Regions from separate parts of the Flavobacterium sp. I3-2 genome, predicted to be linked through region 2. Evidence: riboswitches for the same ligand, from Rfam matches in the RefSeq annotation. Region 2 holds a riboswitch; each other region holds the start of a gene.
The links. Region 2 has a riboswitch for cobalamin ahead of HW119_RS06095 (T9SS type A sorting domain-containing protein). Riboswitches for the same ligand answer to the same signal wherever they lie in the genome.

Region 1: it holds a riboswitch for cobalamin, as region 2 does, so the genes downstream of both, HW119_RS09775 (TonB-dependent receptor plug domain-containing protein) here and HW119_RS06095 (T9SS type A sorting domain-containing protein) in region 2, are expected to answer to the same signal.
Region 3: it holds a riboswitch for cobalamin, as region 2 does, so the genes downstream of both, cobT (nicotinate-nucleotide--dimethylbenzimidazole phosphoribosyltransferase) here and HW119_RS06095 (T9SS type A sorting domain-containing protein) in region 2, are expected to answer to the same signal.

The regions. Positions count from the first base shown of each region.
Region 1 is NZ_CP058306.1:2,073,658-2,075,929, forward strand. Features, by position in the region: gene HW119_RS09775 (TonB-dependent receptor plug domain-containing protein) at 1-1,120, opposite strand, end outside; cobalamin riboswitch at 1,151-1,347, opposite strand; gene HW119_RS09780 (ABC transporter substrate-binding protein) at 1,444-2,272, shown strand, end outside.
Region 2 is NZ_CP058306.1:1,290,186-1,292,457, forward strand. Features, by position in the region: gene HW119_RS06090 (hypothetical protein) at 1-457, opposite strand, end outside; cobalamin riboswitch at 585-774, shown strand; gene HW119_RS06095 (T9SS type A sorting domain-containing protein) at 877-1,995, shown strand; gene HW119_RS06100 (T9SS type A sorting domain-containing protein) at 2,011-2,272, shown strand, end outside.
Region 3 is NZ_CP058306.1:1,880,951-1,883,222, forward strand. Features, by position in the region: gene cobT (nicotinate-nucleotide--dimethylbenzimidazole phosphoribosyltransferase) at 1-923, opposite strand, end outside; adenosylcobalamin (AdoCbl) riboswitch at 978-1,120, opposite strand; gene HW119_RS08825 (DUF3037 domain-containing protein) at 1,450-1,833, opposite strand; gene HW119_RS08830 (HipA family kinase) at 1,823-2,272, opposite strand, start outside.

The DNA.
Region 1 (2,272 bases), 780 kb from region 2:
TGAATTCTTGTTTGAAACCAATTTCGTAGCCTAATTTCTCATTCAATTCATGATTAGCCAAAATACTTAATCCTAAAATTTCTTGTTTAGCAGATGTAATTCCAGAATTTTTTCCAGTTCCTTTATGGTTTGAATAATCAAGAATTCCGTTTAAACTAAAATTTGAAGCGATAAAATATTCAAAATCATATTTTGCTATAAAAGAATTCACATTTCCAGACGAATATTCATTTGTAGGGAGATTATTGAAATACTTGTAACCTTCATTAAAATAAGCAATTCTCGCATTAGATTTGTACGAATCACCTTCGTTTTTCCAATGTAATAAGTTTCTAAAATAAGTATTTTTATATTTAGTTTTTGTTTGATTTTCTGCAACTAATGCAAAATGACGGTCATCGTTATAATAAGTGGAATATAACGAAAGGCTATTTTTCTCGTTTATTTCGTGCCCAACAACTATACTTGCATTATTGTTGTAAAACTCAGCATTTGTGTTTTTCCAATTTCTATTTTTTACTTCAAAATCATTATCCGATTGATTTCGGTTAATCGAAATTTGACCAAACCATTTGTCGTTACTAATGGTAAAATTATTATTGATACGGAATGAATTATAGCTTCCGTAACCCAATTGCAAAGTATTATCTAAACGTTTTTCAAAACGAATTGGTTGGTTTAAATGAATCGTTCCACCAATCGCACCTGAACCGTACAAAATACTTCCACCACCTGGCTTTATTGCAATTTCAGAAAATTCTTTATATGAAATTGAATTAAAATCGGTTTGTCCTAAAAATAGTGAATTCACCGGAATTCCGTTCCAAAGCACGCTTGTTTGCTGTGCAGTAGTTCCTCTAAAACTGGGAGACGAAACCATTCCCGAACCATTTTCTTTAAAATAAATAGATGAGTTCATTAAAAGTAAATCAGTTAACGAACCGTTTGCTTGTGTGATAATTGAATCGTTTATTTTATGTATGGTTTGGGTTTTGTTGTGCGAATTTAATTTGTAATCTGAGATAATTAATTCATCTAAAACAAAAGGTGCTTCTTCTTGCGCATAAGCGAAAGTAGAACATGTAAAAATTACAAAATAAGAAATGTTTTTAAAAAGCATGGGTTCGACCTTTTTTCCCGAAGGTTAACTTGTTGTTCGTAATCTTTAGGCAGGTCTCCTGGCTTGCTATATTCGGCCTTCCCGATAAAAATCAGTGGCGTGAGTTCGAATGCATCTAAAATCAGATAAGCTTACAGTTGCGGGTACAGCATAGGAATTGAAAAATTCGCACCTATTTCCCTATTAATGCAATTGTTAAAAATGCAACCTAGTTTGGTACAAATTTATAAGTAATTTATTAAAATACAAATCTTTTTTATCAACTTGATAATTTGGTAGTTTAGAAAATTAAAAACTAAATTTGCTTTTCTAAAAGTACTAAAATGAATTCTAAATTTCTGAAAGCCTTTTTTTTTCTTGGTTGTTTTATTTTAATTTCTTGTAATGATAAAAGAGAAACTAAACAAAACATTGAAAATGTAAGTAATGAAATTGTTTATGCAACAGGTTTTAATTTGCAACATTATGATAATTTTTCAGTTTTAAAAGTGAATAATCCGTGGCCAAATTCAAATCAAAAATATACTTATGTTTTAAGTAAGAATTTAGATAAAATTCCAGATAGTTTATCAAAATATTTACAAATTCAAATCCCGATTCAAAAAGCTGTTGTTACTTCAACTACGCATATTCCTTCGTTGGTGGAACTTGGTGTAGAGAATTCGTTAGTAGGATTTCCAGGTTTGAATTATATTTCTAACGAAGTTATTCGAAAAAAAATCGATGCTAATCAAATTAAAGAATTAGACGATAACGAAAATGTAAATTTAGAATTAGTGATTGATTTACAGCCCGATTTAATAATTGGACATAGTTACGATGGCGAAAATAAAAAATTAGAAAATATTAAAAATGCTGGATTAAAAATTGTTTATAACGGCGATTGGGTTGAAAATACTCCATTAGGAAAAGCCGAATGGATTAAATTTTTCGGCGCTTTATATGATAAAAACTACGAAGCTAAAATGGCATTTGATAAAATTGTAAATTCGTATAACGATGCTAAAAAAATTGTTGAAAATGCATCAAGTAAACCAACAGTTTTGAGTGGTGCTTTGTATCAAGATGTTTGGTATTTACCAGAAGGTGAAAGCTGGATGGCGCAATTTATTAAAGACGCTGGCGGAAATTATTTGTGGAGTGAAAGTAAAG
Region 2 (2,272 bases):
AATCATCAACTCTTTTCTTATTAATTTCAATATTTGGGAAAGTTCTTTTTAATATCTTTTCAGCTTCTAGTTCCGAACTATTAAATATAAAAGTTGATTTATTATTTTCTCCAATCAATTCTATCTTTGGTATTCCACCTGCAATAATTTGATAGCTAATTACATCTTCTGGATGTTTTATAAACCATTGAAAATCTTTTCTCTTATAGAAATTCTCTCTCTTTTTTATGGAATAAAAACCTATTCCAAACATCATTCCAATGCAAAAAATGAATAAAAGGTAATTTAGTACCAATTTAGTAGTGATTTCAGCTGCTTCTATACTCGAAAATAACTTTACAGAACCATATACAACAAGCAATAAAACAGGTAATCCTAAAAAAATTAATGCTCTTTTGGATTGATTTGTTTCTTTTTTGATGATTTCAAAAAGTGGGTCTAGTTTTTTGTTTCTCATTTTAATTTAGAATGTGATTTTAAATTCAATTAAATTTAAATCATAATTTTGTATTTAAGTTAAAATAGTGAATTATTTTTACAGTTTTATATAAGAATTCGTTTTCTAGAATTATCGTATAAAAATGTTTAAATTTGCAATCTAAGGTTGAACCATGTTCAATAAAAGGGAATTAAGTGCGATGCAAATCAATTCTTAAGCTGTACCCGCAACTGTAAGCTATAAACTTATTGTTATCTACATGCCACTGGATTTTTTCTGGGAAGGCCAACAATAAGATGCAAGCCAGGAGACCTACCTTAATATAATTTCAACTTTCGGGAGTTAAAGTGTATGGAATCTTTTCTGGCAATTTTGTCAAATTCTTTCATATATAAACTTCGTAAAGTTATGGAACAAAACTTTTAATTTTTTATATTATGAAAAGAATTACTTTGTATTTCTTACTCTTTTTTACGCAAACCATTTTTGCACAATTTACTTCTAACGATGTGAAATATTTCGTTGGTCAAGGAAATCAAACAGCTTATTTAGTTGTTGATTTTAAAGATGGAACAGATGATCGTTCTTATGCTTGGGGTTATCGTTTTAATTCTGGAGATGTTGTGACAATGGGAAGTATTCTGGTAGCTATAGCTGATGCAGAACCAAATTTTTCAATCAATCCTGCTTCAGGAACTGGTTTTTTGAGTGATGTCATTTTTAATTCGCATAGTGGTTTAGATAGTGAACCCGATTGGTGGAGTACTTGGTCAGGTTCAAGTGCAGAAACTTTTTCAATGAATGGAGGAATTTCTTCATCTGTTCAAAATGGATTATGGTATGGTTTATCTTATGGTTTTTATAATCCAACGTCAGAAGCTCCAGTAACGCCAATTCCAGCATACAGCTCGCAATGGTTTCAAGCGTCACAAATTACCAATTGGATTGGAACAGGAACAAACAAGAGTTTAGTTGTAGTAGATTTTGGAACGCAAACCGATGAGGTTGAAAATTCGTATGTTTTTGGAATTCAATATAACGGAACAATTACTGCTGAACAAGCTTTACAATTGATTCAAACAGAAACTTCTTATTTTAATTTTACTACAAACGCAAATCAAATTGCAACTTTAAACTTGGCTTCAAATTCAGGAACTGCAACTGCAACAAATCCTTGGAAGATTTATCAAGGAACCGATTTGTCAAATTGGCAAACAAAAACCGATTTAGCACAAGTGACTTTATCTAATAACGATTGGCTTGGATTGAGTTTTGCTACACGTCGTCCGTTTACGCCACAAGAAGCTTCTGCAACTTTATCGAATCAAAACGAACAAAAAATGGAGTTTAAAATTTATCCAAGTCCAACTTCAGATTATTTAAATATCCATTCAGAAGAACCGATTTTAGATGTTACTATCTTTAATATACAAGGACGCCAAGTTTTAAAATCAAATGAAAATCGTTTAGATGTTTCAAATCTTTCGTCTGGTATTTACCTTTTAAAAGTTAAAACCAATGCAGGGTCAGATTTAATTAAATTCATTAAAAACTAAACTAAATAATAAATTATGAAAAAAAATATATTTTTAATATTAACCGTCCTTCTTAACTTTTTTGGTTATTCTCAAACCGAGTATCTAGACGGTGTTATCGTTTTAAACGAAGGAGGAGCAGGAACAGAAACTTCGTCATTATCTTTCATCTCAGCTCAAAACGATTTAACAAATAACGTTTTTGGAATCGCTAATCCAGGTGTGAGTTTAGGAAATACGGCTCAAAGTTTAACTATGCAAAATGATATTGCTGTAGTTGTATTGAATCTGTCAAATC
Region 3 (2,272 bases), 590 kb from region 2:
AGGGCGCAACCGGTTCCTTCGCCCACGCGTAAATTTAAATCTAATATTGCTTTTTGATTTAACGAATCTAAGAATTTTTTGTGTCCGCTTTCGTCAGAAACATGACAGAAAATAGCATTGTTAATGATGTTTGGTTCTAAAGCTTGAGCAATTGCAAAAGCAGCTGTAGCAATAAATCCGTCAATCATAATTAGCATGTTACGTTTGTAAGCAGCTAACATTCCGCCGCACATTTGAGCTACTTCAAAACCACCAAACGTTTGCATAATTTCTTTCGGATTGGTAATGTTTCCGTGAAATTCCATCACTTGTTTTAAGATGTTGATTTTGTGTTGTAATTGCTCATCGTTCATTCCGGTTCCACGACCTACACAATTTTCAATAGGTTCTTGTAAAAATGATGCCATGATTAACGAAGCAGATGAGGTATTACCAATTCCCATTTCGCCAAAACCAATAATATTTGAACCTTTTTCAAAAGCAAGGTTTACAATTTTATCAGCTTCTGCAAAACAAAAATCTAATTGCTCTGTAGTCATTGCTTTTTCAGTTAACGCACTTTTAGTTCCGTAACCAGCTTTAGCTTTTATTAATTCTGGATGATCTTCAAAATCAAAATTCACACCTGCATCAACAATCTTCATTGCGATGTTATTTTGTTTACAAAATACGTTAATTGCAGCACCACCTTGTAAGAAATTCATTACCATTTGAAAAGTAACTTCTGGCGGATATGCACTAACACCATCTTTTGCTAAACCGTGGTCGGCAGCGAAAATTACGTGTGTTGGAAATTTTAATTCGGGAGTTAATGTTTGTTGTACGTTGGCAATTTTAAAAGCTAATTGTTCTAAGAAACCTAAAGCGCCAAGTGGTTTTGTTTTGAAATCAATTTTGTGTTGGATTTGTTGTTCGAATGTCATGATTTTAAAAAATAAAATCGCAACAGAAGGCAAGGAGTGAAGTGAAAAAAACAAGTCAATCCCTAGCTCCAATCGCGAAAGCTTTTGATGAATAAATTTTATACAACGACCTGACTTAGATTTTTAATCTTCACAGTTGCGCGACAGTTCAAGAATTTCACTTGATTCCTTGTATAGGAGCAAATATAGTTTTTTATTTTTAGATGTTAGGTTTTAGGTGTAAGATATTAGAGGTTAGATGTTATTATGTTGAGCATTATTCAGCATCTCATCAGTTTAGTATGCAACCCTGAAACAAGTTCAGGGTGACAAACTTTTTAATTTCATTTATTTATTTTTATGTCATGCTGAACTTGTTTCAGCATCTCACAAGAAAATCTATGAATTTTTAATTGTAAAATTCTGTATATCATTAGTTTAGTATGCGACCCTGACTCGAAGCTTGCGACTGAACGAAGTTAAACAAATTCAGAGTGACAAATCTTCTAATATCTCAATTCTTATATCTTGATTCTTATATCTAAAATTACTTCACCAACTCTTCATACAAACGAGCAAACGTTTTTTCTAAATCATCAGAAAAGCCCGGGTGTGGTCGAGACGATTGAATACTTGAGCTTTTGATAGCTGTAATCCAGCGGAATTTTTCATCTGCTTCCAGCATGGCAATTGGTCCTCCGTCTTTTGCACCCGAACAAATCTTAGCAAACGATTGCAGGTTTTGTTCCAATTGTTCGATATCGAAATCGTTACAAAAGCCCTTGATTTTTTCTTCGTGAATGATGTAATCAAACTTTATGAAACGTTTGCGTTTACTGAATAAAATCAAGCCGATATTCACAAACTCTTCGCGTTCAATTTTTGGAACCACACGAATTACAGCATATTCATAAACTACTTTATCTTGCATCTTGCGCGGCTTTTAAAAAGATATCGGCATGAGCCAATCGGTTCGACATAAATTTAAAATAGACTTCACGAATTTCTTCATTCGATGGTCCGCCTTCCCAATCTAAAAAGGCATCAGGAATCGTATTCACTAATTCTCTAAAGAAAGCGTCGTTTAGTTTTTCGGTAAATTCTCTATGAACGGTTTCTAATTCACTTGCTTGTTTGATTAAGGCGTGGTCTTTAATCATGACGAATGGTGTAACCGAAGTTTTTTCCCAATTATCCCAAGAATGATGGAAATAAAAAGCTGCTCCGTGATCGATTAACCACAATTCTTTATGCCAAATTAATAAATTGGTGTTTCTAAAAGTACGGTCAACGTTGGTGATAAAACTATCTAACCAAACAATTTTCGATGCTAATAACGGATCGCATGTATTTGTAGCTACATCATAAGT